Regions from separate parts of the Vibrio sp. SCSIO 43137 genome, predicted to be linked through region 1. Evidence: predicted binding sites of a transcription regulator. Region 1 holds the regulator's gene; each other region holds the start of a gene.
What was found. The regulator PurR, encoded in region 1, represses purine synthesis genes. The targets are predictions, from matches to a motif close to TNANGNAAACGTTTNCNTNA.

Region 2: purT (formate-dependent phosphoribosylglycinamide formyltransferase) is a predicted target of PurR. The motif match lies at 2,096-2,115, and genes of this name have one in related genera.
Region 3: PK654_RS00395 (uracil-xanthine permease family protein) is a predicted target of PurR. The motif match lies at 3,929-3,948, and genes of this name have one in related genera.
Region 4: purL (phosphoribosylformylglycinamidine synthase) is a predicted target of PurR. The motif match lies at 2,912-2,931, and genes of this name have one in related genera.

The regions. Positions count from the first base shown of each region.
Region 1 is NZ_CP116383.1:1,973,917-1,980,133, forward strand. It holds gene mukF (chromosome partition protein MukF) at 1-337, opposite strand, end outside; gene cmoM (tRNA uridine 5-oxyacetic acid(34) methyltransferase CmoM) at 346-1,131, opposite strand; gene elyC (envelope biogenesis factor ElyC) at 1,246-2,055, shown strand; gene torR (two-component system response regulator TorR) at 2,174-2,887, opposite strand; gene torD (molecular chaperone TorD) at 3,122-3,769, shown strand; gene purR (HTH-type transcriptional repressor PurR) at 3,993-5,012, shown strand; cyclic di-GMP riboswitch class I at 5,203-5,285, shown strand; gene PK654_RS09270 (TfoX/Sxy family DNA transformation protein) at 5,400-5,990, shown strand; gene PK654_RS09275 (TVP38/TMEM64 family protein) at 6,177-6,217, shown strand, end outside.
Region 2 is NZ_CP116383.1:1,476,994-1,483,210, reverse strand. It holds gene PK654_RS06975 (CidA/LrgA family protein) at 1-304, shown strand, start outside; gene PK654_RS06970 (LrgB family protein) at 304-981, shown strand; gene cdd (cytidine deaminase) at 1,156-2,043, shown strand; gene purT (formate-dependent phosphoribosylglycinamide formyltransferase) at 2,172-3,347, shown strand; gene PK654_RS06955 (thiopurine S-methyltransferase) at 3,372-4,022, opposite strand; gene PK654_RS06950 (RelA/SpoT domain-containing protein) at 4,263-5,033, shown strand; gene ihfA (integration host factor subunit alpha) at 5,146-5,442, opposite strand; gene glgC (glucose-1-phosphate adenylyltransferase) at 6,128-6,217, shown strand, end outside.
Region 3 is NZ_CP116383.1:85,498-91,714, forward strand. It holds gene PK654_RS00375 (Tex family protein) at 1-87, opposite strand, end outside; gene PK654_RS00380 (sigma-70 family RNA polymerase sigma factor) at 331-903, shown strand; gene PK654_RS00385 (permease) at 1,000-1,995, shown strand; gene PK654_RS00390 (thioredoxin family protein) at 2,015-2,245, shown strand; gene PK654_RS00395 (uracil-xanthine permease family protein) at 2,302-3,708, opposite strand; gene trmH (tRNA (guanosine(18)-2'-O)-methyltransferase TrmH) at 3,988-4,674, opposite strand; gene spoT (bifunctional GTP diphosphokinase/guanosine-3',5'-bis pyrophosphate 3'-pyrophosphohydrolase) at 4,774-6,217, opposite strand, start outside.
Region 4 is NZ_CP116383.1:723,611-729,827, reverse strand. It holds gene purL (phosphoribosylformylglycinamidine synthase) at 1-2,779, opposite strand, end outside; gene mltF (membrane-bound lytic murein transglycosylase MltF) at 3,058-4,638, shown strand; gene PK654_RS03530 (hypothetical protein) at 4,905-5,048, shown strand; gene tadA (tRNA adenosine(34) deaminase TadA) at 5,070-5,600, opposite strand; gene PK654_RS03520 (type IV pilus modification PilV family protein) at 5,738-6,163, opposite strand; gene PK654_RS03515 (hypothetical protein) at 6,147-6,217, opposite strand, start outside.

The DNA of each region.
Region 1 (6,217 bases):
CTGCGAGAGGAGACAAGCGATAAATGCTTGCCCCTGAATGAATTTCACTGGTAAACCGGCTTATCAATCGCTGGCTGACCAGCTCATTAATGGCATTATTTGCCCTGAATGCACTCGCCTCACCAGTCTGTTCAAATTTCCGGGTAACAATGGAGAACGCATCATGCAGTTCTCCTTCACCCAGTTCTTCATCAAATTTTGCGTTTCCTAACACAGAGATGGCAATTAAAAATGCCAGCCGCTCGTTAGAAAGATTCAATGAGAAATTGTGCTGCTGCACCCAGTCAACCAGCTCATCTATCGGTTGCTCGGTTATAGCATGAGTCATATCGCTCATTGGTGTTCCTATTTTTCTTTTTTCTTAGCCCATACGTGAATATAGCGGCCAAGGGAGAGGTATGGTTCTTGTCTACAAAGCCTTTTTTCAAGTTCCAATACATCCTCATACTGAAAATCGCCCATATATTCCATATTGCCAATATAGTCGTGAAATGAACGAATTCCTGATTTTCCACATATTTCAAATCCGGCCTCTTCAATCCATTGATAGACATGTTCCGGATAGAGTCCTTTCTGTGGTTGTAACTTAAATCGTTTTCTGTGTGGCATCCCCTGCAAAACATGAGGTATGTTGCCACAAATAACATTCTTATAAACTAACCCATGATGGTTATAAAACATCACCGAAGCGACACCACCGGGTCTGACTTGCTCAAGCAGCAACTTTAACGCCTGTTCCGGTTTTGCTAACCACTCCATAACGGCATGAAACAAAACCAGATCCGCTTTCTCTGACAAGTGACACCCTAACTCCTGCACAGGAGAGTGAATATAACGAAACTGATCGCTCAGGCCGTTTTTTTCAATCTCTTTGCGCGCTAGCTGCAGCATTTCTGAAGAGATATCACACAAAGAAACCCTGCCGCCCTGAGCAGCCAGCTTCTGAGACATCTGCGCCAGTCCGCCACCGGCATCCAGAATATGCAAAGGCTCACCAGCGGGCTCTAGTACCTCCATAGCGGCACATAGATCCTCCCAGACAATGGTTTGCCGGATGTCACCTTTTCCGGAGCCATAGATATTTTTGGCGAATTTTTCCGCTATATCATCAAAGTTACGGTCTTCTATCACGCTGTTTGAGTTATCATTTTTCAATTTGCTGCCTATTCTGTCATAGGAAATACAGGAATAAAGGGTTATGCTGAGTTTTTACAACTAAGTGATGATTTTTCGGACTATTAAAGTATGTTTGAGCTAAAAAAAATACTGTCGTCCCTCTCAATGCCTCTGCCAGCCCTGCTGATTGTTGGTTTTTTAGGCCTTGCATTAATTATGTTTACTCAGCGGCACCGCTTTGGTGTATTACTGGTTTTCCTCTCCCTAAGCGGCATTTTTGCGGTTTCGTTCCAACCCCTTTCTACACAACTTTTAAAACCAATGGAACGTGAATACACCGCTTTTCTTCCGGTAGATGAAAGCATCGATTATGTTATGGTTCTCGGATCCGGTCACGTAGTAGACGATCAAATCCCGCCCACTTCTGAATTAAGCAGAACGGCGCTAATGAGATTAGCCGAAGGTATTCGTATTGTGCGTATGTATCCCGGCTCCAAGTTAATCTTATCGGGTTACGCCGGCGGCGCTGAGTTTAGCCACGCTAAGATGATGGCTCGTGTTGCCCTTGCTCTGGGCGTTGCCAAGCCAGACATTATTCTGCTGGAAACAGCAAAAGATACATGGGAAGAAGCGAGGCAGGCAGCGGCATTTGTAAAGCAGAAAAAGCTGGTTTTAGTCACTTCAGCAAGCCATATGAAGCGGGCTCTGACCGAGTTTCATTCCGCCGGCCTGAATCCTGTTCCTGCGCCGACAAACTATCTGGCTCAGTCTGAAATCAAGCAGGCGTGGGTTAAATTTACTCCACAGGCAAGATATCTGGAGCAGACAGAAAGATACTGGCACGAAAAGCTGGGAGTATGGTGGAGTTATATCCGCGATTCGCTCATAGATACTTCTTCAACATTACCTGAAAAAGCGCCCGTTACTCAGCCGGAATAGTGATAAGTTTAACAAAAGTGATTATTAATCTGAGCTAGTTCTCATTATCCATTAAAAAAGCCGGGGAAATACCCCGGCTTTTATTAACAGTTATATTAATTTATTAAAAATAATGGCCTTAATCGCCGGCAAACATATATCCTTCACCATGCACAGTAACAAATATCTGTGGATTTTTTGGATCATATTCCATTTTCGCTCTTAACCGGCGAATCAATACATCTATGGTTCTGTCATTAGGAGCATCAACTCTGTGGCTGATCATATTAAGAATACGTTCGCGGCTAAGAACTTTATTTGAATTAGAAGAGAGAGCAACCAGCAACTCATACTCTGCTTTGGTCAGTTTTACCGGCAGACCATCTTTGCTTAATGCCCTTCTCTGGATATCAAATACCCACTCACCAAAGTGGACAACAAACTCTGAATCCTGCTCCTTGTCAGGTTCCCCCGGCGGGTTACGTACCAGAGAGATTCTCCATAGCAGGTTTTTAACCCTTACCAACAGCTCTCTAAGCTCAAAAGGCTTAGTCACATAGTCGTCTGCCCCCATTTCAAGGCCGACAATTTTATCAATACTGTCCGTACGTCCGGTAACCAGTATGATGCCAATATCCGATTGAGTCCTGAGCTCCCGCGTCAGCATTAGTCCATCTTCACCCGGCAAGTTAATATCCAGCATCACCAGATCGATATTGTTTTCCTGAAGCACCTCCCGCATGGTGTCGCCATTTTCGGCTTCACTGACCTGATAGCCTTCATTCTGAAAATACCCGACCAATTTACTGCGGGTGACTACATCATCTTCTACAACTAATACGTGACTGCTCATGACCATGACTTTTTCCGTTTTTCAGTTACGTTGCATTCTATTTATATTATTTAACAATTCTAGCCCAGAATAAGTTTTTTATTGAGTTTTTTGATTTTTATTGATGGAGAACAACTATTTGACGCCGTGTTAATTTTCTCCTATTTTTCTTAATATATTGTCATAATTTAAGTTAATTCTATTCATATTTTTTGCATACAATTATTTAAGTATTGTTTATTTAGGAATTAAATAATGGAAGAGACAAAAGCGTTTAATGAAAAACGAGCTGAAATCTACTGGTGGCTTTCTAGTCTTTTTGCCAAAGAGCTGACAGAAAAAGATGTTCAGGCATACCACTCTCCAGAAATCCGTTCATTTTTAACCGGGCTGGGTGAGAACCCTACCCTTAAGCCTTCTGTTGACAAAATGGTTGATGCATTAAACCGTCTTCAGGATCGTGAAGATGCTCAACTGGAACTGGCAGCAGATTTCTGTGGCCTGTTTTTGCAGACAGATAAATCGGGCGCCCTTCCCTACGCCTCCATGTACATAGGTGAGAACGGCCTGTTAAATGACAAGCCTGCTCAGGAGATGCAAAAACTGATGCAGAGTCAGGGTGTCGATGTACACAGTGACCTGAACGAACCTGCTGACCATATTGCCATCGAACTGGATTTTCTCGGCAATATGATCATTCGATCCAACGAGCTGGAAAAGCTGGAACATATTGATCAAGCTCTGCTGGAACAGAAAGCATTTATTGAAACTTATCTGTTAAGCTGGATCCCTGAGTTCAGTAAAAAATGCAGTAAGTTCGATGATTTTGGTTTTTATTCCAGTGTCTCTACACTGCTGGTCGATTTCTTAAAGCTGGACTGCACTTATCTTGCCGGAGAATAATCTCAGGCAATAGCAGGCAAATGTGACCAAATACAAATTAATTAGAGCTTTAGCTTTGTATGTTGCGCAAAAGCGGCTATCATGCCTGCGAAAACGATGATAAACGCATGAAAATCATAAACCGCTATACCAGATAGCGGTTTTTTGTGTTTCCGGCACAGATATTGATGGATTTAAAAGTTGTCTACACTTTATAAGAACATCAGAATAATAGGATAAGCTTATGGCCACCATAAAAGATGTTGCGCGCATCGCTGGCGTATCAACGACTACTGTATCTCACGTAATTAATAAAACTCGTTTTGTTGCTGAGGCGACTCAGCAAAAAGTGATGGACGCAGTAAAAGAGCTCAACTACGCCCCTAGTGCTGTGGCCAGAAGTTTAAAATGTAATACAACCCGCACTATCGGTATGTTGGTAACTCAGTCTACTAACCCGTTTCTGGCTGAAGTTGTAGATGGCGTTGAGAGCTACTGTTACCGTCAGGGTTACACTCTTATTCTGTGTAACACAGGTGGTATCTACGAGAAACAGCGCGATTATATCCGCATGCTGGCAGAAAAACGTGTTGATGGCATTTTTGTTATGTGTTCTGACCTGACAGCTGAACTTCAGGAGATGCTGGACGGTCACGCCGATATTCCTAAAGTAATTATGGACTGGGGTCAGGGTACCTCGTCCTCTGAAGATGATTCAGATAAGATTATTGATAACTCCGAAGAGGGTGGTTACCTAGCGACCAAATACCTTATTGAGAATGGCCATACTGATATCGCCTGCCTTAGCGGTCATCTGGATAAGAAACTCTGTATAGAAAGAACTCAGGGCTATCGCCGCGCGCTGGAAGAGAATGGCATCAAGTTTGACGAAAGTAAGATCCTTGAAGGTAACTTTGAATGCGATACAGCCGTTGAGGCCGCTGACAAGATTCTGGCTATGGACAAAAAACCGACGGCAGTATTCTGCTTTAACGACACCATGGCTTTAGGCCTGATGAGCCGTCTTCAGCACCGTGGTATCCGTATCCCGGAAGATATCTCTGTGATCGGTTATGACAATATTGACCTTGCAGCTTATTTCTCTCCGCCGCTAACCACCATTCACCAGCCTAAGCGACGTGTAGGTAAAACAGCATTTGAGATTCTGCTGGAAAGAATCAAGAACAAAGAACACGAAAAACGTGTGTTCGAAATGCAGCCAGAATTGGTTGTACGCGATAGCGTTAAAAATATTAGTAATTAAGCTGATTTGCTATGTTTTAGTTTGCCGTGCAGTACTGTTTCAGCACGGCAATTTAACCTTCTAATTACATTCACCTCTTGAATTAATACTCTAGTAATTTGCTTAAATACGGCCAGAGATTTAGTGAGCAACATCACATTAAACATTCTATAAAGTGATCTCTGTCCAGAAATTATCTATATTTATAGAGTCACGATCAGGGCAAACCATCCGAAAGGGTGGGACGCAAAGCTTCCGGCCTTAACAGAAATGAAAGGTAGCGGGGTTGCCGAAGACTGATTGACAGGCTATTGAGTTTTTACGTTGTTCTGACAACTCAACTCGCTGTTCTGTTAATTTCTCGGTACTGAATTGGTTGATGCAATTTCCTAACCCGAGACTATGAAAATGGATAAACCAGTACTCAAAGATTCACTACTATTATTTGAACGATTCGGCAAAGTAAAGTCGCGTTCAATGTTTGGCGGATTCGGGATTTTTGTCGATGAAACCATGTTCGCTCTTGTTGTAAATAACTCTCTCCACATAAGAGCTCATAAAGCTTCCGCTGAAAAGTATAAGGCAGCAGGATACACACCTTACGTTTATAAAAAGCGTGGTTTTCCCGTTGTCACTAAGTATTTTGCTCTGCCAGATGAAATATGGAACAACACAGATCAGATACTCTCTATTGCCACTGAAGCTCTGGAGTATGCGAAGAGTGAAAAAGCCACTCACGCGGAAGAAAAGCCAAGCAGGCTAAAAGATCTACCTAATCTGCGCCTTGGCACTGAACGCATGCTGAAGAAAGCCGGTATTGCATCCGTCTCCGACCTGAAACAAGTAGGTGCCGTTGGTGCTTATAAAGCGATACAGAAAAGTCACCCCGACACCGTTAATTTAGAACTTTTGTGGGCTCTTGAAGGCGCCCTTAAAGGGACACACTGGTCTGTAATCACCCAAGAGAGACGAGCAGAACTTATGCAGGCTCTCAATTAATTGACCTGCAAGCCAGCTAATGCAAAGCCGCTAACTCTGTTTAGCGGCTTTTTTGTTCTGTTCAGATTAAGGTTTAAACGAAATAGAAATAATCTCTGCTTTCATAGGCCATAATTAAAATATTATGAAAGTTTTCTCGGGCTATCCCTGTCATAGTAGTTAACGCAAATTTTATGGAAACGAATAATGAACAAGAAACTAATTATCGGACTTTTTTTAGTTGCTCT
Region 2 (6,217 bases), 500 kb from region 1:
ACTCGGCATTCTGATTCAGAACACACTTAACATTAGCATTCCCGGCAGCGTTATCGGCATGCTGCTGCTGTTCTTTGCTATGGCGGGTGGCCTGATCCCGGCGAAATGGGTACAACCTTCCGCCAGTTTATTTATCCGTTACATGATTCTGATGTTTATTCCCATTAGTACCGGGCTGATGGAGCATATGGATCTGCTCACGGATAACGCACTGCAAATTCTGGCCAGTACAATCGGAGCAACATTTATCACGCTGATCTCACTCAGCTACCTTCTTGAGCGGCTTCTGGTAGGTAAGAAATGATCTGGTTAGCCCTGACACTAGTCACCTTTTTAATTGCCCGCGCACTAAGCAAAAAGCTTAATCACCCGCTGGCAAACCCACTGTTAATCAGTATCTCTATAGTTATTCCCCTGCTGCTGTTTCTTGACGTCCCCTATCAGGAATATTACCAGCATAATCAGTGGCTCACCTATCTGCTTCAGCCGGCGGTGGTTGCTCTTGCCTACCCTCTTTACGAGCAGTTACCCGAAATTAAGGCAAACTGGCGAATCATTTTCCTCGCTTGCGGTGTAGGCAGTACTTTATCTATGTTAACCGCCTCCCTGATTGCTGTAGCTCTGGGAACCGATTTACCGCTGATAGCCAGTATTCTCGGTAAGTCTGTCACCACACCGATTGCCATGGCAATCTCCAGTCAGCTAGGCGGTGAAGCGGCAATAGCCGCTATTATGGTTCTCCTTGTCGGCGTGTTCGGGGCGATTTTTGCTTATCCCATCTATAAGCTTATCGGCATAACTCACCCGATAGCTAAAGGGCTAACCATGGGCACTGTATCTCATGCTTTGGGTACGGCAACCTGCGTAGAAAAAGATCCCCGTGATGCCGCCTTTAGTTCACTGGCGCTGGTTCTGTGCGGAGTTATCACCTCGATACTGGCTCCTGCATTTTTTACCTTTGCTCTCTGGCTTTCTTCTTAAGCTCAAAACCTTGGTTAAATTAGGTGCTTTTGGCTATTTTTTGCCCTCACACAAATGTGACCTCACTCAATTTATGCAACATGAAAATACATTGCAACATCTAATGTGACGTTAATCACAGATAATAATGAAATACTATCTAAAATAAAATGAATGCTTAACTAAGGATTCGTCATGAACTCAAGAATTGAAACCGCGCTAAAAGAGGCTCCCTCTCATATCGCATCCTATCTGGAAAATATCTTTAAAGCGGATGACTTTGACGCCACTATTTCTAAGCAACAGTTTGAAGAGCTGCTGGAACTCTCTGGTCTGGAAGATAATGAGCTACGTGTAGCCCTGCTTCCTTTTGCTGCTGCTTACTCCTACGCTCCGATTTCAAATTTCTATGTTGGTTCCATTGTCCGCGGTCTGTCCGGCCGCATCTACTTTGGCGCCAATATGGAGCTGATTGGTGCCCAGCTTGGACAGACGGTTCACGCCGAACAGGCAGGTATCAGCCACGCCTGGATGAAAGGTGAGAAAGGCGTTCAGGACATTACTATCAACTACAGCCCTTGCGGCCACTGTCGCCAGTTTATGAACGAACTAACCACTGCAAAAGAGCTGATTGTTCAGCTTCCTCAGCGTGATGAGCAAACTCTGCAGGAATATCTTCCTGAGTCTTTCGGACCAAGCGACCTTGATATTGATGCCCGTCTGATGGGTGATGCCGACCTTGGCCACTCTACAGAAGGCTGTGAACCACTACTGGCCGCTGCAGTTGAATCCCTGAACATGAGCCACTCACCTTACACTGAGAACTTCAGTGGTGTTGCTCTGGAGCTGGACGATGGTTCCGTTTACCGTGGTGCTTACGCGGAAAATGCGGCATTTAACCCTAGCCTGCCTCCTCTTCAGGTTGCACTGATTCAGATTATGGTTGCCGGCAAATCCTTCGAGCAAATTAAATCAGCCGCCCTAGCAGAGCTTTCAAGCGGTAAGATCAGTCATCTGGCTTGTACTCAGTCGACACTGGATGTGATCAACCCGGATATTCCGTTAAGCTATATCGAGCTATAAACGAGTGCTCTTTCGACAGGCTCTGATTAATCAGGGCCTTTTTTAAATCTCATTACGCAAACGTTTGCTTTAAAGAAAAAACTACGTATGATCCGCTAAAACTGTAAAAATAGCTTTAAGGACGATGTATGTTTGGAACAGCAGGGTGTAAAAGTTCAACTAAGGTACTTCTACTGGGAAGTGGTGAACTAGGAAAAGAAATTGCCATTGAGTGTCAGCGGCTCGGTATTGAGGTCATCGCCTGTGACCGCTATAGCAATGCGCCGGCTATGCAAGTTGCCCACCGCAGTTATGTATTTGATATGTTAGATGAAGTCAGTCTCAGAGAAATCATTGAATCTGAGCAACCTGATTTTGTTGTACCGGAAATTGAAGCGATCGCCACATCGGCATTAATTGACATTGAAAAATCGGGCACCCGTGTCGTCCCTACCGCTCAGGCAACTCAGTTAACCATGAACCGGGAAGGTATCAGACGCCTTGCTGCTGAAGAGTTATCAATCACAACTTCCCCTTATCAGTTTGCCGATAACTATGACCAATTTGTCGATGCCGTTAACCAAGTCGGAATGCCCTGTGTCATTAAACCTGTGATGAGTTCATCAGGTAAAGGACAAAGCGTCATTAAAACAGAAAGGGACATAGAGAGAGCATGGAACTACGCGCAGGAAGGCGGCAGAGCCGGACGAGGAAAAGTGATTGTAGAGGGTTTTGTCGATTTTGACTTTGAAATCACCCTGCTTACGGTACGTGCCGTTGATGGTGTGTTTTTCTGTCAGCCTATCGGCCACAGACAGGAAGATGGTGATTATCGCGAATCATGGCAGCCACAGGCTCTCTCCCCCGTTGCAGCGCAACAGGCGCAACAGATGGCTGAAAAAGTGGTTAACGCCCTCGGAGGTTACGGACTGTTTGGCGTAGAACTGTTTATTAAAGGTGACACTGTCATTTTCAGTGAAGTATCACCCCGCCCTCACGATACCGGCCTTGTTACTTTAATATCTCAGGATCTGTCGGAATTTGCCCTGCATGTGCGTGCTTTCCTTGGCCTGCCGGTAAAAAGTATAACCCATTACGGCCCCTCTTCTTCTGCGGTTATTCTAGGTCAGGGCGTTTCACAAGATATCCGTTTCAACGGCTTAAACTCAGCCCTTATCCAGCCTCAGACTCAGCTAAGGCTGTTTGGTAAGCCGGATATTGATGGCAGACGACGCTTAGGTGTTGTACTTGCCCGTCGTGATAGTGTTGAAACCGCCGTAGAAGATGCCGTCAGTGCAGCATCACAGATTAACGTTCACTATTAACAGGCTGAACTCTCAACAGATAAGTCAGGGCTTCTCTATCAGCCAGACAAACTCAGCAAAGCGGCTTAAGCCCTTTTGGGCTATTTTCGGATGAGTTTCGTCGGCTACATCTCTGTTCAACTGGGTTACTATGTAATCACTGAACAGAGCCCTGACTTCACTCTCAGGCACGCTGAACGGAGGGCCGCTCATTTCATCCTGAATGTAATCCAGCGTGACCAGCAGAATGCGCCCGGATGGCTTGAGCAGCGTCTTCACTCTCTCAACATACTCTTTTCTCATCTCTTCAGGCAGTGCAACCAGTGCAGCTCTGTCATAGATAAGTTCATACTCCGCCAGTGGCGCGGTAAAAAAGTCGCCGCTATAAACCGACAGTTCATCAAACTGATACAAGGTCTGCTCACCATCTAGCTTAGTGACAGTCGGGGTATAAAAGTGTTCTGCAAACAATGCCCTCACGGCAATATCACTCAACTCTGCCCCGGTCACTGAATCATGCTTTGAGGCCAGCCAGATAAGATCTTCTGACTTTCCGCATAACGGCACCAATACCTTTTCATCACGCTGTGGTGACAAGTGACTCCAAAAGTTAATCAGTAAGGGGTTAACGTCTTCCAGATGAAAACCTATCTGATTTTTTGCCCATTTATCGTGCCAGAATTCTCTATCTCTCATAGTTCCAATCAATAATACGTCTCAGTTAACCGGTTATGTTAACCATGTGATTGCCCTTTTCAAGAAATATATGTGAGCCATATCGCGCTGAATGTAAATAAATGCAAATGGAGCATTGTTTTTCTTAGTTTTGCCCTAAGATAAAAAATGTACGCGACAGAAAACCTTCGCAGCGAGATAAATTCCAGTTCTTTTAACTCACCGTTTTACTGAGAAATTATCTACTCTGAAGGAGTTTAAATGAGCGTAATCCTACGAACAGTTCTGACTATGTTGATGCTAAGCCGTGCTCCGGCATTTGCCTCGACTGAGCAGATTTCTCAAGAACCTAGCAACAAAAAGCAGACCCAGAATCAGGTCACCCCTAAACTGTTTAAGCACAGCCTCAGCGGGCTGTATGGTATTGAATCTTTTAAGCAGGATATCCACCAACCCTACTCCGAGTTTGAATCGTTATACCTAACCGCCGTTTCAGCACAACAGGAACTGGAAACTATCTGTATGAGCAGCGCTCTGATTTCCGGCACTCAGACTCAGTTCGCCGGTGTTAAGTCCCGCCAGAGAGCAGAAGAAAAAATCGCTGCTGATCTTGACGGTAATGTAAGCAAAATCACTGATCTGGCGAGGGCCACCATTATTGCAGAAGATGTTGAAGGCTTAGTCAGTGCCTTTGAAAGCATCAGCAATCAAACCAAGATTGTAGGGGTAAAAAACCGCTTCAAATCTCCGGCACCTTCCGGTTACCGGGATCTGAATATTCTTGTTGAACTACCGGAGACAAAAATCGTTGCTGAGGTTCAGTTGCATCTGGCCGGGATTGAAAAAGTGAAAAGCGGCCCCGAGCATGATCTTTATGAAATTATTCAGGGTATTGAACGCAAAGCGCAGAGTGAAAACAGAGCAATGACCGAGTGGGAGGAAAGCAAAATAGCCAGCCTGAGAAATGAGTCTAAAGCACTTTATCAGCAAGCCTGGCAACCCTATATCACCACGCACTTAAAAGCCGCTTAGGTTAAGAGTGTAAGCCTGGGAAATGACATCTGTCAGATAAACAAAGACCACCGATTTAGACGGTGGTCAGGCAGAAAATAAAAAGACCACATTATGTGGTCTTTTTACTTGGCTATTTCTCGACTTTGATATTCTCAACCCGAGCTTTCAATTTCTGGCCGGGACGGAAAGTCACAACACGTCGGGCAGTAATTGGTATATCTTCGCCAGTTTTAGGATTTCGGCCTGGTCTTTCGCTTTTTTCTCTTAGGTCAAAATTGCCAAATCCGGATAGTTTGACCTGTTCGCCACTTTCGAGAGCTTTGCGAATCTCCTCGAAAAAAACTTCAACTGTTTCCTTGGCATCCCGTTTACTATATCCAAGTTTCTCAAACAGGTTCTCAGCCAAATCGGCTTTTGTGAGTGCCATAAAAACTTCCCTCAAAGCTGTGTTAAACAATGCTACCGGTAAGTAGCGCCAAATCATTATTAGTAACAGCCGATTGCGTTATCGGCAATATCAAGTGAAGTGTATGCCAAGCTCATGATTTTCGCCAATTTTTTTCTTTCATTTATCTGTGATTTTTTCTAAATAAACGGAAAACGGCCTTATTGATACAAATAAATATAAGGAATTAGTGACAATACTCTCACTAATTCTGGCATATATCACTGCATATTATAAAATATCAGCATAAACCACCAATGCTGGCTTTTTGGCTAATATTTAAATTTTTTTCAATCATTTCATGATCTTGCATATGTTTCTATGTTAATTTTACTCCAATATAAGCAATTGTGAATATTCATTGCTGTGAGAGTGGATAGTAGCAAACTGGAGTTGCTATACCCTGTGTCAGGCAAACCGTCAGAGAGTGAGTAAAAGGTAGCTATTACAGTTTAGTGATGTACATCATAAACAATAAACTTTTACTACATTCTTATTCAATCGGTGACAAACCTGACATCCGCAGGCAGTTAATCATAGTAGTTTATATTCAGTACCGGTTGTTTTCTCTGCCGGTCTACATGTAAGTTTTTTGCCGCCCCCTAAACTCTGAAACGGCAAAGGCTTATATCAAGGATTACATTCGATCTATAAGGCTTTAAAATTTATGTCAAGTAACAACTATTCGCATGCTGATACCAACAAACTTGTTAGGGAAACAAGTGCATTAATTCTGGCTGGAGGCAAAGGAACTCGA
Region 3 (6,217 bases), 1.5 Mb from region 1:
TTCATCAATCAGATTAATGGTGGCGTTGACCTGCTCAGGGCGAACATTCAGTTCCTGAGCGATTTGTAAGCTGATAGCCTGACTCATCCGTGTTTCTCTTTGCAGTTAAATTTCTGATTTCAAACCGGTACGGTTTTTGTATCGTGAAATTTGAGGTTGTTTCTGGTTTGCTCTATAAATGGGGGCTGATATCTGAAATACCAGCTTATTTTTGCTCTGATTTGCTTTGATTCACAATCAGAACGGCCTGTAATGGCTAGACTAAATCAGAGTTTTGGTTTTTGTGCCTAATCATAAGCATGATTCGGCTGGTTAAGTGACAGGAGTGGTATGAAGGAACAAAATCCACACAGTGACGGCGACGCTTTGCCTTGTGCTATGCGGGCATGGAGTGCCAATGAGCAGCAACTGGCACAGTGGCTGTATAAACAGACGCGGGATAAAGAGCTGTCGCACGACATATTACAAGAAGTCTTTATCCGGGTGATGGGGCAGGGATCTGCGTTTTGTGATGTTCAGAACAGCAAGGCGTGGATGTTCAGGGTTGCTCATAACCTTATGATTGATTCTGCCCGTCAGCAGAGCTTCCAGCCCATAGAGGCCGATGTTGAAGCGGAAGAAGTGCAACTGGATGTGTTTGATCTGATTGCCATCAGTTGCCTGCCCAGAGTGCTTTCAGAACTTCCCCAGCCTGACAGGGAAATTATCACAGCCTGTGATCTTCAGGGAATGAACCAACAAGCATTCGCTATTCAGCATGGTTTAAGTCTGCCGGCGGTTAAATCCCGTATCCGTCGTGCCAGAGAAAAACTACGGGAACAGCTGAAAACCTCCTGCAAAGTGCGCTTTGATGAAAGCAAGCAGGTGTGCTGCTTTGTTCCCCGAGATCAGCCACAGGAATAATATCGTCTGGCTCTGAAACTTTTTTAAAAAAATCTGCATCCTTTTGTCTGCTCATCCGTCTGGAAGGTATAAGACCTAAATTACAAAAGGATAATGATGTTTCAGCTGTTTACCGATCTCGCCTCATGGCTGGTTTTCGATCTTCTTAATCTCTCTCCTGACACTAAGCTGGGCGATGCCCTGCACTTTTTTGTTGAAGACACCAGCAAGATTTTTGTTCTGTTACTGGTGATGATCTACTTTATCGCCCTGATCCGTGCCTCGCTGGATGTTGAGCGTGTCAGGGACTATCTGGCCGGAAAGCATCGCTTTTTCGGCTATTTTCTCGGTTCCATGTTTGGCTCCGTCACTCCCTTCTGTTCCTGCTCAAGTATCCCTGTATTTCTCGGTTTTACCTCTGCCGGTATTCCGCTGGGGGTCACCATGGCGTTTCTGATTACTTCTCCGCTGATCAATGAAGTGGCCGTATTGCTGCTGGTCAGTTTACTGGGCTGGCAGTTTACCCTGCTCTATATCTCTGTCGGCATGCTGGTGGGGATGCTGGGTGGTTTTTTCCTCGATGTCATTAAGGCCGAGCGATGGCTGCACTCTTTTGCCGCTGAGGCTTTACAGCAGGGCATTGAAGCTCAACAGCAGGGGGAGGCTGAAACCAGTAGCCAGAAAACTCTGTCCCTCAGAGAGCGTCAAACTTTTGCCAGCAGCGAAACCCGTGAGATTTTTTCTCGTGTCTGGAAGTGGGTATTTATTGGTGTCGGGTTGGGGGCAGCCTTGCATGGCTTTGTCCCTGACGGCTGGATTGAGGCTCATCTTGGTGACCGGCAATGGTGGTCAGTTCCTGCGGCAGTATTGCTGGGTATTCCCCTTTACTCGAATGCGACAGGTGTCATTCCGGTTATGGAAAGTCTGCTGGTGAATGGTTTGCCGGTGGGAACGACTCTGGCCTTTTGTATGAGTACGGTGGCGGCCAGTTTTCCTGAGTTTATTTTGTTAAAGCAGGTGATGAAGTGGAAGCTTCTGAGTGTGCTTTTCGTATTGTTGTTGACGGCATTTACTGTGGTTGGCTGGATATTTAATTACCTGCCAATTAATTAGGCAGAAATAAGGAGTAAAAATGAAAGTAGTAAAAGTACTAGGTTCCGGATGTAAAAACTGTCAGGTGACAGCGGCCTTAATTGAAAAAGTAATCGGAGAGAAGGGTGTCAGTATTGAGCTGGTTAAAGTAGAAGATATCAGGGATATCATGGCCTACAAAGTAATGAAAACACCCGCTGTGGTGATTGATGAGCAGGTAGTCCATAAAGGCAGTGTGCCGCAAGAAGCTGAGGTTCAGAGCTGGTTCTAAAGTAGAAGAGCTTAGAAATAAGGGTCAGAGGCATTGGCTTCTGACCCTGATAAGAATTATTTGCTTACTTCGGCAAGGACTTCGTCTGCTGACGGCTGCTCTTGCTGTTTTTCTGCTCGTGGCAGAATAATATTCAGCACAATCGCAGTGATGCCGCCTGCAGAGATACCTGATGAGAAGATGCTTTTGATAAACTCAGGCATAAACTGAAGAATCTCCGGCTTCTGGGCAATACCCAGACCCATTGAGAAGGAGAGTGCCATAATCAGGATGGCTCTTCTGTCCAGCTCTTCCCTTGAGATAATGCGGATACCAGCCGCAGCAATGGTACCAAACATAACAATGGTCGCTCCGCCCAGCACTGGCTCAGGGATTAACTGAACAAAAGCTGCAACACCTGGAAACAGGCCGAGCAGAACTAACATACCGGCAATAAAATAACCCACGTAACGGCTGGCAACACCAGTCAGCAGAATCACACCGTTGTTCTGGCTGAAGGTAGAGTTAGGGAAGCTGTTAAACAGTGCAGCGATAGCTGAGTTTAAGCCGTCAGCCAATACACCGCCTTTGATGCGCTTAATATATACCGGCCCTTTCACCGGCTCTCCCGACACTTCTGAAGTCGCGGTGATGTCTCCGATTGCTTCAATAGCAGTGATCAGAAATACCAGTACTAAAGGAATAAAGAACGACCAGTCAAAGCTAAGTCCGAATTGCATTGGCACCGGTACCGCAAACAGAGCGGTTTCCGTTGCTGAAGAGTTATCAATCATGCCCATAAGATAAGCAGCTATATAGCCTACTGTCATAGCGATAACGATAGAAGCAACACGGATATAAGGGTTAGCGGCACGGTTAAGAATAATAATCAGGCTAAGAACAATACCGGCCAGAGCCAGTTTATCCAGACTACCAAAGGTTCCGTCCCCCAGTGCTGAATAACCACCACCGATAGAGACCAGCCCTACCTGAATCAAGGTTAAACCAATCAAAGTCACCACTATGCCGGAAACCAGAGGTGAAATAATCTTGCGTGCATACTCCAGCACTCTGGAAAGCAACATTTCTGCTGTTGAAGCGAGCAGTATGGTGCCGAAAATCGCCGCCATCATGGTTGAGATATCCGCGCCACCCTGTTTAAGGGAAAGCCCTGCACCAATAATCGGGCCGAGAAAGTTAAAACTGGTTCCCTGAATCGATAGCAACCCTGAGCCTACCGGGCCAAAGGTTCTTATCTGTATAAAAGAGGAGATACCCGATGCAAACAGAGACATACTGATTATGGTATTGGTCTGTTCTGCCGGGACATCAAGTGCCTGGCAAATGATCAGAGAAGGGGTGATGACTGCTACAAACATGGCCAACAGGTGCTGGAACGCTGCAAAAATGGTTTGTGGCAAAGGAGGTCTATCATTTAGTTGATAGACCAGTTCGGACTTACGCGAAGCGTTGCTCGTCGTCATTTTTAATTTTCCTAATTTTAGTTTTACTTAGCGATCGCTGAATGGGATGGCTAAGTTGAGCTCGATGGGTAATCAGGGCTGTTAATTCAATTAGATACAACAGTCCCTGAAAATCCGTTCTGTGATTGCTGTTAATCAGAATCGGCTCAGGTTTGGGCTTATTTTCAATATTCTGCTGATGCAATATTGAATGGTGCGGGATTATATCGACTATTTCCAGAAAAGCAAACGATTGCGTATGGGTAAGTAAAAAATAATGAATAAGTTAAGGGAAAATGATTAGCGACGCTGCATCTCTGCCCACCAGGCTTGGTCTGCAATTATTTGTCCTTCACTGTCCAGCGGCGGATAGGGAAGCTTTTTACGTTTGGCTACCTTTGCCAGAACCGGATGACCACGCTCAAACAGGGTTTTATGAATTACTTCTTCCGGCAGGGCAGAGGTTTCTCTGTCGTACATTCCGGCCAGTTGTCGCTGCCTTTGCGCTTCAAACAGAATGAGTGCGCTGGCTACGGAGACGTTAAGGGACTGCACCATGCCGACCATAGGGATAATAATATCCTGATCCGCCAGCGTAAGGGCGTGACTTGAAATTCCGTGCTTTTCTCCGCCAAGGATAATGGCGGTTGGCTTGGTGTAGTCAATGTCACGAAAATCGACGGCGTTATCTGACAAGTTTGTCGCCAGTACCTGCATATCTTGCTGTCTTAGTGCCGTTACAGCACTATCAATGCTGTCGTGCGTCTCTACTTCAACCCAGTTTCTGGCGCCTGCCGAGGTATGGCTAAGGGTACGCATTTTTTCGTCCGGCCATACAGCATGAACCTTATGTACACCGGCTGCATCTGCGGTGCGTATTACTGCAGAAACATTGTTGGGCTTATGAACCTGTTCCAGACAAAGAGTAAGATCCGGCTGACGGGCTTTAAGTACGGTCTGAATTCTGCTGTAGCGTTCTGGGTTCATAACTTTCTTTCGTTGTTAAGATTTCGTTTTTTAAATAATGCGCTTTAAAAAAGAAGAAGCCGATACTATCGACTTCTTCATCCGGTTAAATCATGCTGTTTACTGCCTTCTGCGACGCACTTTTAGCGCGTGAGGCATAACACGAATCTTCTTCATTATGCTGGCAAGGTGAACACGATCTTTCGCGGTCAGTGCCAGAGTAATGGTATAGAGACGGCCATCTTTCTCTTCGGTCGAGATACCGTGAATATTTGAACCGGTACGTGATACCACGTTGGTCAGTTCTGCCAGAGCACCCTGATGGTTCTGCATATCGATCTGCAGCTCAGAGATAAACTCTTGCTCGTGCTCATCGGCCCATTCAACATTCATATATTTATCAGGTTCTTTCTGATAACCACGAATATTAGGGCAGGTCTCCCGGTGAACAACCAATCCACGACCCGGTGAAACGTGGGCAATGATATGGTCGCCCGGAATCGGGTGACAACATTTAGCATAGGTAAGCAGAATACCGTCTGCCCCTTTGATAGAGAGCTTTTTGCTGGAAGATGAAGGTAGTGAACTGGTTTCTGTCAGCTCGTCAGTATCACCCAGCAGACGGCGGGCAATAACGATACTCATTAGTTCGCCAAGGCCGATGGCTGCCAGAAGGTCATCAATACTTTCAACCTTAAGCTCGGCCAGTACATTCTCTATATTTTCAGGATATATACTGTCGATAGAGTGCCTGCCCAGAGCATGGTTCAGTAACCTGCGTCCCAGAGCCACAGACTCTTCCCTGCGCATGGTTTTCAGAACCTGACGGATCTTGGTACGGGCACGGGAGGTAACTACATAGTTAAGCCATGCTGCATTCGGACGGGCTCCCGGTGCACTGATAATCTCGATAGCCTGACCATTTTTCAGCGCCTTGCTAAGCGGATATGGTTGACGATCAACGCGGGCACCGACACAGGTATTACCGACATCCGTATGCACAGCATAGGCAAAATCAACCGCTGTCGCGCCGGCAGGCAGTTCAACGATGCGACCTTTAGGGGTGAAGACAAAGATTTCATCGGGGAACAGATCAGACTTAACGTTCTCGATAAACTCAAACGAGTTACCGGCACTTTGCTGAAGTTCCAGCAGGCTCTGCATCCAGCGCTGGGCTTTAACCTGAGCTGTAGTGCCCTTGGTATCGCCACCGGCTTTATAGGACCAGTGTGCAGCAACACCTTTGTCAGCCATCTGATCCATATCTTCGGTGCGGATCTGAACCTCAACAGGAACGCCGTGAGGGCCAACCATTGAGGTATGCAGCGACTGATATCCGTTGGCTTTCGGTACCGCGATATAATCTTTCATTCTGCCCGGACGAGGCTTATACAGGTTGTGAACCTGACCCAGTACCCGGTAGCAGGTATCAGGGGTATCTACAATAACGCGGAAGGCATAGATATCCATAATGGTATGGAAACGCTGCTCTTTAGTGCGCATCTTATTGTAGATAGAGTAGAGGTTTTTCTCCCTGCCAATCACGCTGGCAGTCAGCCCGACT
Region 4 (6,217 bases), 1.3 Mb from region 1:
CCAGCTCTTCATTAAACAGTGCCGCAACCGGCTCACCCAGTGAACTGATATCAGCACTTACGCCACAATGTCCGGCAAAGGCCATCTCTGCCAGCGTTACCAGCAGGCCTCCATCACCCTTATCATGATAAGCCAGTACCTTATCCTGCTTAACCAGACTCTGAATAGCATTAAAGAAGCCTTTCAACTGCTCAGCACTGTCCACATCTGCCGGCTTATCACCAAGTTGCTTATATACCTGTGCAAGGGCTGTCGCGCCCATACGGTTTTTGCCTTGTCCCAGATCGATAAGCACCAACCTACTCTTTCCTGCATCGGTGCGCAGCTGAGGTGTAATGGTCTTACGTACATCTTCAACTCTGGCAAAAGCAGTAATAACCAGGCTTAGAGGGGATGTAACTTCTTTCTCTTCCCCGTCTTGTTGCCACTTGGTCTTCATGGACATTGAGTCTTTACCGACAGGAATGGTCAGGCCAAGGGCAGGACAAAGTTCCTCACCTACTGCTTTCACCGCCTGATACAAGCCGGCATCTTCACCGGGGTGGCCAGCCGGAGACATCCAGTTAGCGGACAATTTAATATGTTTCAGGTCGCCAATATCTGTCGCGGCAATATTGGTGATGGACTCCCCCACCGCCAACCTAGCAGAGGCGGCATAATCCAGTAGTGCAACGGGAGTGCGCTCCCCCATTGACATGGCTTCACCATGATAGCTGTCATAACTGGCAGCCGTAACGGCGCAGTTAGCCACAGGTACCTGCCATGGGCCTACCATTTGGTCCCTTGCAACCAGACCGGTCACGGTACGGTCGCCGATAGTGATCAGGAAGGTTTTCTCCGCTACCGCAGGAAGGCGCAGAACCCTGTCTATCGCCTCATTAACATCAATACCGGCAAGTTCAAATGCAGGGTTATCCGCTTTCAGGGTTTCTGCCGTACGATGCATCTTAGGAGTTTTACCCAGCAGAATATCCATTGGCATATCAATTGGAGTATTTGAGAAGTGTGAATCTTCCAGCGTCAGATGGCGCTCTTCCGTAGCAACACCAACCACAGCAAAAGGCGTTCTTTCGCGCTTACAGATAGCTTCAAATACCGCCATATCTTCAGGAGCAACAGCCAGTACGTAACGTTCCTGAGATTCGTTACACCAGATCTCAAGCGGGCTCATACCCGGCTCATCATTAGGAACATCACGCAGCTGGAAACGGCCGCCACGCTCACCATCATCCACCAGCTCAGGCAGTGCATTCGAAATACCACCGGCACCTACATCGTGAATAAAGGCGATTGGGTTGTCTTCACCCATCTGCCAACAGCGGTCAATAACTTCCTGACAACGTCGCTCCATTTCCGGGTTTTCCCGCTGAACCGAAGCAAAATCCAAATCTTCAGCCGACTGACCGGACGCCATTGAAGAGGCAGCTCCGCCACCAAGGCCGATATTCATAGCAGGGCCACCTAATACAATCAGGCTGGCACCAACAGGGATCTCTCTTTTCTGTACATGTTCTTCTCGGATATTGCCCATACCACCGGCGATCATAATGGGCTTGTGATAACCACGCACCTCTTCGCCATTATGAGAGTTAACCTTCTCTTCATAAGTACGGAAATAACCAAGCAGATTAGGACGGCCAAATTCATTATTAAAGGCAGCGCCGCCAAGGGGGCCTTCCAGCATAATATCCAGCGCACTGACAATGCGATCCGGTTTACCAAAATCGCTCTCCCACGGCTGTTCAAAGCCCGGGATTTTAAGGTTAGATACTGAGAAGCCCACCAGGCCGGCCTTTGGCTTTCCGCCGATACCGGTAGCGCCTTCATCACGAATCTCACCGCCGGAGCCCGTTGATGCACCCGGCCAAGGTGAAATAGCAGTCGGATGGTTATGTGTCTCCACCTTCATCAGGATATGCGCTTTCTCCTGATGGTAGTTATATTGGCTAGACTCCGGATCAGGAAAGAAGCGCCCGACACTTGAGCCGGTCATAACGGCGGCGTTATCTTTATAAGCAGACAGAACATTATCCGGCGTGGTCTCAAAGGTGTTCTTAATCATCTTAAACAGGGATTTATCCTGCTTTACACCATCAATAGTCCAGTCGGCATTAAAAATTTTATGCCGGCAGTGCTCAGAGTTCGCCTGTGCAAACATCATAAGCTCAATATCATTCGGCTTACGCTGCAGGCCGGAGAAGCTTTCCAGCAGATAATCTATCTCATCTTCCGCCAGAGCAAGACCTAAGCTAATGTTAGCCTGCTCTAGTGCAGCACGACCTCCGGAGAGAACATCAACTTCAGTCACCGGCGCAGGTTCTGCAACAGTAAACAGCTGTTCAGCCATATCAAATGAAGTGAAAACGGTTTCCATCATGCGATCATGAACCAGCCCTCTCAGTACTCGCTGTTGCTCATCAGTAAGCTCTGAGGAGCTACTAATGTAATAGGCCGTACCACGTTCTAAACGCTTAATCTGCGACAAACCACAATTATGGGCGATATCCGTCGACTTCGATGACCATGGAGAGATGGTTCCCGGACGGGGAGTGACTAACAAAAGAGAACCTTCAGGTTCATGCACCTGAATTGTCGGGCCGTAGGTAAGCAGTTTTTCCAGCTTCTGCAGATTTTCCGCCGTCAGATCTTCACTCAGATCGGCAAAATGGACAAACTCGGCGTAGATATCTGTTACTGGTAAATCTTGTTCGTGACAAAGTTCAATCAGTTTTCTGACACGAAACTGCGAAAGAGCAGGTGAACCACGCAAAATTCTCATGTACTTAAGTCTCTTTGGTTAGGTAATATTGGTATAAATTCAGAGAGTTATCAGCATTCCTTGCTAAACTCACACCAATTTCACCTCAGGTTCGGCGGTATTATAGAGGAATTTTTTTTGTGACGTAACACAAAAAGCAACCGTTTGCGTCATTTTTTAAAAAAACTTTGTCTGCGCAGATAAATTGAAAATTATCACTGTTTTCCCGAATGATTCTTTGCCGCTTCCCCTAGCTTTGATATAAAGAGCCTAGTCAATTTTTGAGCATGCTGTATTTAATGTTAAAAACATCCATTGTTAACCCGGCAAAAGCCGTCTTTCTGTTGCTGTTTGCTTTGCTGATATCCGGCTGTCAGATCGACTCTGATCCGAAAAGCGAGCTGGATAAAGTTCGTGAGCGCGGCGTTCTGCGTGTCGGTACGCTGAACAACCAGCTGGCTTACTATATAGGTCCCGACGGTCCGACCGGTCTGGATTACGAAATAGCAAAACGGTTCGCAGATGAGCTGGGAGTCAAACTGGAGATCAAACCGGCTTACCGTTTATCCGGTCTGTTTCCTGCACTAGATAACAATGAAATAGACATTGTTGCTGCCGGCCTGAGCCAGACAGCCAAGCGCATCGGAAAGTACCGTGCCGCTCCAGCCTACTACTATGTCAGCCAGCAGGTAGCCTACAAAAAAAACGAATGGCGTCCCCGCAACAATGAAAAACTGGCGGAGCATCTGAAGAAAGGTGAATCGACTCTGGCGGTTATTTCTGACTCGCACTTTGTACAGACATTGGAAAAGCTGCAACAGCAGCATCCGGATCTGACCTTCTCAATTGACCACAATTCAGACGTAAAAGATCTACTGAAGAAGGTTTCTACCGGAGAGCTCGATTTTACTGTGGCTGACTCCGTAGAACTCTCACTGACACAGAGACTCTATCCGGATATCGCCGTGGCTTATGAGCTGACGGAAGACCAGCCAATCTCATGGTATATGCGCAAAGGCGATGACGAGAGTTTATATGCCCTTCTGATTGAGTTTTTCGGCGAGATAAAACAGTCCGGAGAACTTGCCACACTGGAGGAGAAGTATTTCGGCCATGTAGAAAGCTTCGATTACGTAGATACCCGTGCCTTTATCCGGGCACTGGACAGCAAATTACCTAAATGGGAACCACTGTTTAAAGCCTATTCTCAGGAGTTTGACTGGCGCTTGATTGCCGCTCTCTCATATCAGGAATCGCACTGGAATCCGAGGGCGGTTTCTCCTACCGGTGTTCGCGGCATGATGATGCTGACGCTGCCTACCGCTAAATCCGTCGGAGTAAAAAACCGTCTCGATCCAGAGCAGTCTATCCGCGGCGGCGTTGATTATCTGAGAGGGATTGTGGACAGGGTTCCTGATTCCATTCCTGAACATGAAAAAATCTGGTTCGCTCTCGCTTCCTATAACGTGGGTTACGGTCATATGATGGATGCCCGCCGCCTGACCAAATGGCAGAACGGCAATCCCGATTCATGGGGAGATGTAAAAGATCGTCTTCCGCTGCTGAAGAAACGCAAATACTACAGCCAGACCCGTTACGGCTACGCCCGTGGTGATGAAGCCAGAAAGTATGTAGAGAATATCCGTCGCTATTATCAATCCATTATTGGTCATATTGAAAAACAGCAAGCTTTGGCAAACGAGGTTGATATTGAAGGGTTACAGGTTATTGATATCCCTCTGGATGAGTTTGTCGGCCCGCTTCAGAAAGACCAGCAAGCTGAGACTCCACCGGCTAAAGTTTCAAACTCTGATAAACCAGCCGGTGATGAAAGCTCCGTTGAACCTGATAGCAGAAATCAGACGGAATCAGTTAAGTGATAAACCATCTGAAAAACGGGCCTTTTAATGGCCCGTTTTTTTATTTTCTTTCCTTCTGACTAAGTAACTCTCACCGGCAGCTTTAGTTAAACGTCCTTGAAAACCGGCGTATTTATCCGATACTTAATCATTCAGGGGATTGAAATTGCTCAGCAGATAATTTCATCTGTTGGTCATAAATCTTACTTATTACCGCAACATAAATTCAGCACTATCCGCTTAACAAGTTAGCACCACTATAAAATTAAACGGTAACGGAGAAAGGCATGTTCCGGAAAAAACTACAGAGAAAGCGCCTGACAAGTATCTCATCGGCCAACCGCCGTAAAAGGATGCAGGCAAACAATAAAAAGAAGATTATCTGGAGACACAGAGCTTTTGTGCAGAGTGAAGCCTTTGCTGATGAGTAGCTAAAACTCAAATAGAATTTACTAATTATCAGAGTTATCAGCCAGCTTTTTTGCCTGTTTCAGGGCTTTTTTCTCTTTTCTGCGGCGCTTAAAAAATGCCTGAAGCTGGGCACGACACTCCTGTTCCATTAACCCCTGCTCCACCTCGGCATAGTGATAGGCGGCCTGATGTTGAAACAGGTTAAGCACAGTACCGGCCGCACCGGCTTTCAGATCAGGAGCACCAAAAACAACTCTTTTTACTCTGCTGTGCAGCAGAGCACCGGCACACATAGGGCAGGGCTCCAGAGTAACGTAAAGGGTGGTATCCAGCAGACGATAATTTTCCAGCGCGCTACCCGCTTTGCGTAGTACCTGAATCTCAGCATGGGCAGTAGCATCATGATCACCGATAGATCGGTTCCACCCTTCAGCAATGATCTCGCCATCTTTTACCAGCAAAGCTCCGACGGGAACCTCACCTTCCAGCTCAGCCTGATGAGCAAGCTCAATAGCGCGTTGCATAAAGCGAATGTCTGCTTCAGAAAAGGAGTTTGAACTGCTGGTGCTCACTGAAAATAATCTCTATGGGGAAAAATTAACGGCCACTAGTATATAACCAGCCAGAGGGGTTAGAAAAGTACATCTAAATAGCTGTTCCTAAATATGTGTCACTTTGACAAATATCGAACACAATTAAGAACCGTTATTTAGTACTCTGCCCGATACAGCACTGTTATAAAGGAGAGTTTCTGCTCTGCTCCGTTACCGTCCTGCCAGCTTACCTGTAAGCTAATCTTTTTAATTCCCCCGCCACTATTAATACGCTCTGTCACCACCCAGTTAAGCTGATAGGGTTCAGGTAAGCGTTGCTCTTCACTTCCCGATTTTACTAAATCAAAAAGCCCGTTTTTCTTATTGGAAGCTTTCATCCCGGATACAGTGGCATAAGCACGAAAAGTCTCCAGTTTCGCTTCAGCAAGATACAGTGCTGTCTGTTTTCTGTTGGCTAAATCTGCATATCTTGCACTGCTTATTTGTAATTGCGATAACCCGGCAACGGATACAGAGACGAATAGTAGGGTAACCAAGACCTCTATAAAGCTAAATCCTTGCTGGTTAGAAGGGATAATCAAACCATCCTCCTTCCAGTTTCACAACTTTAACAACACCATCTGAATCTGCCCGCA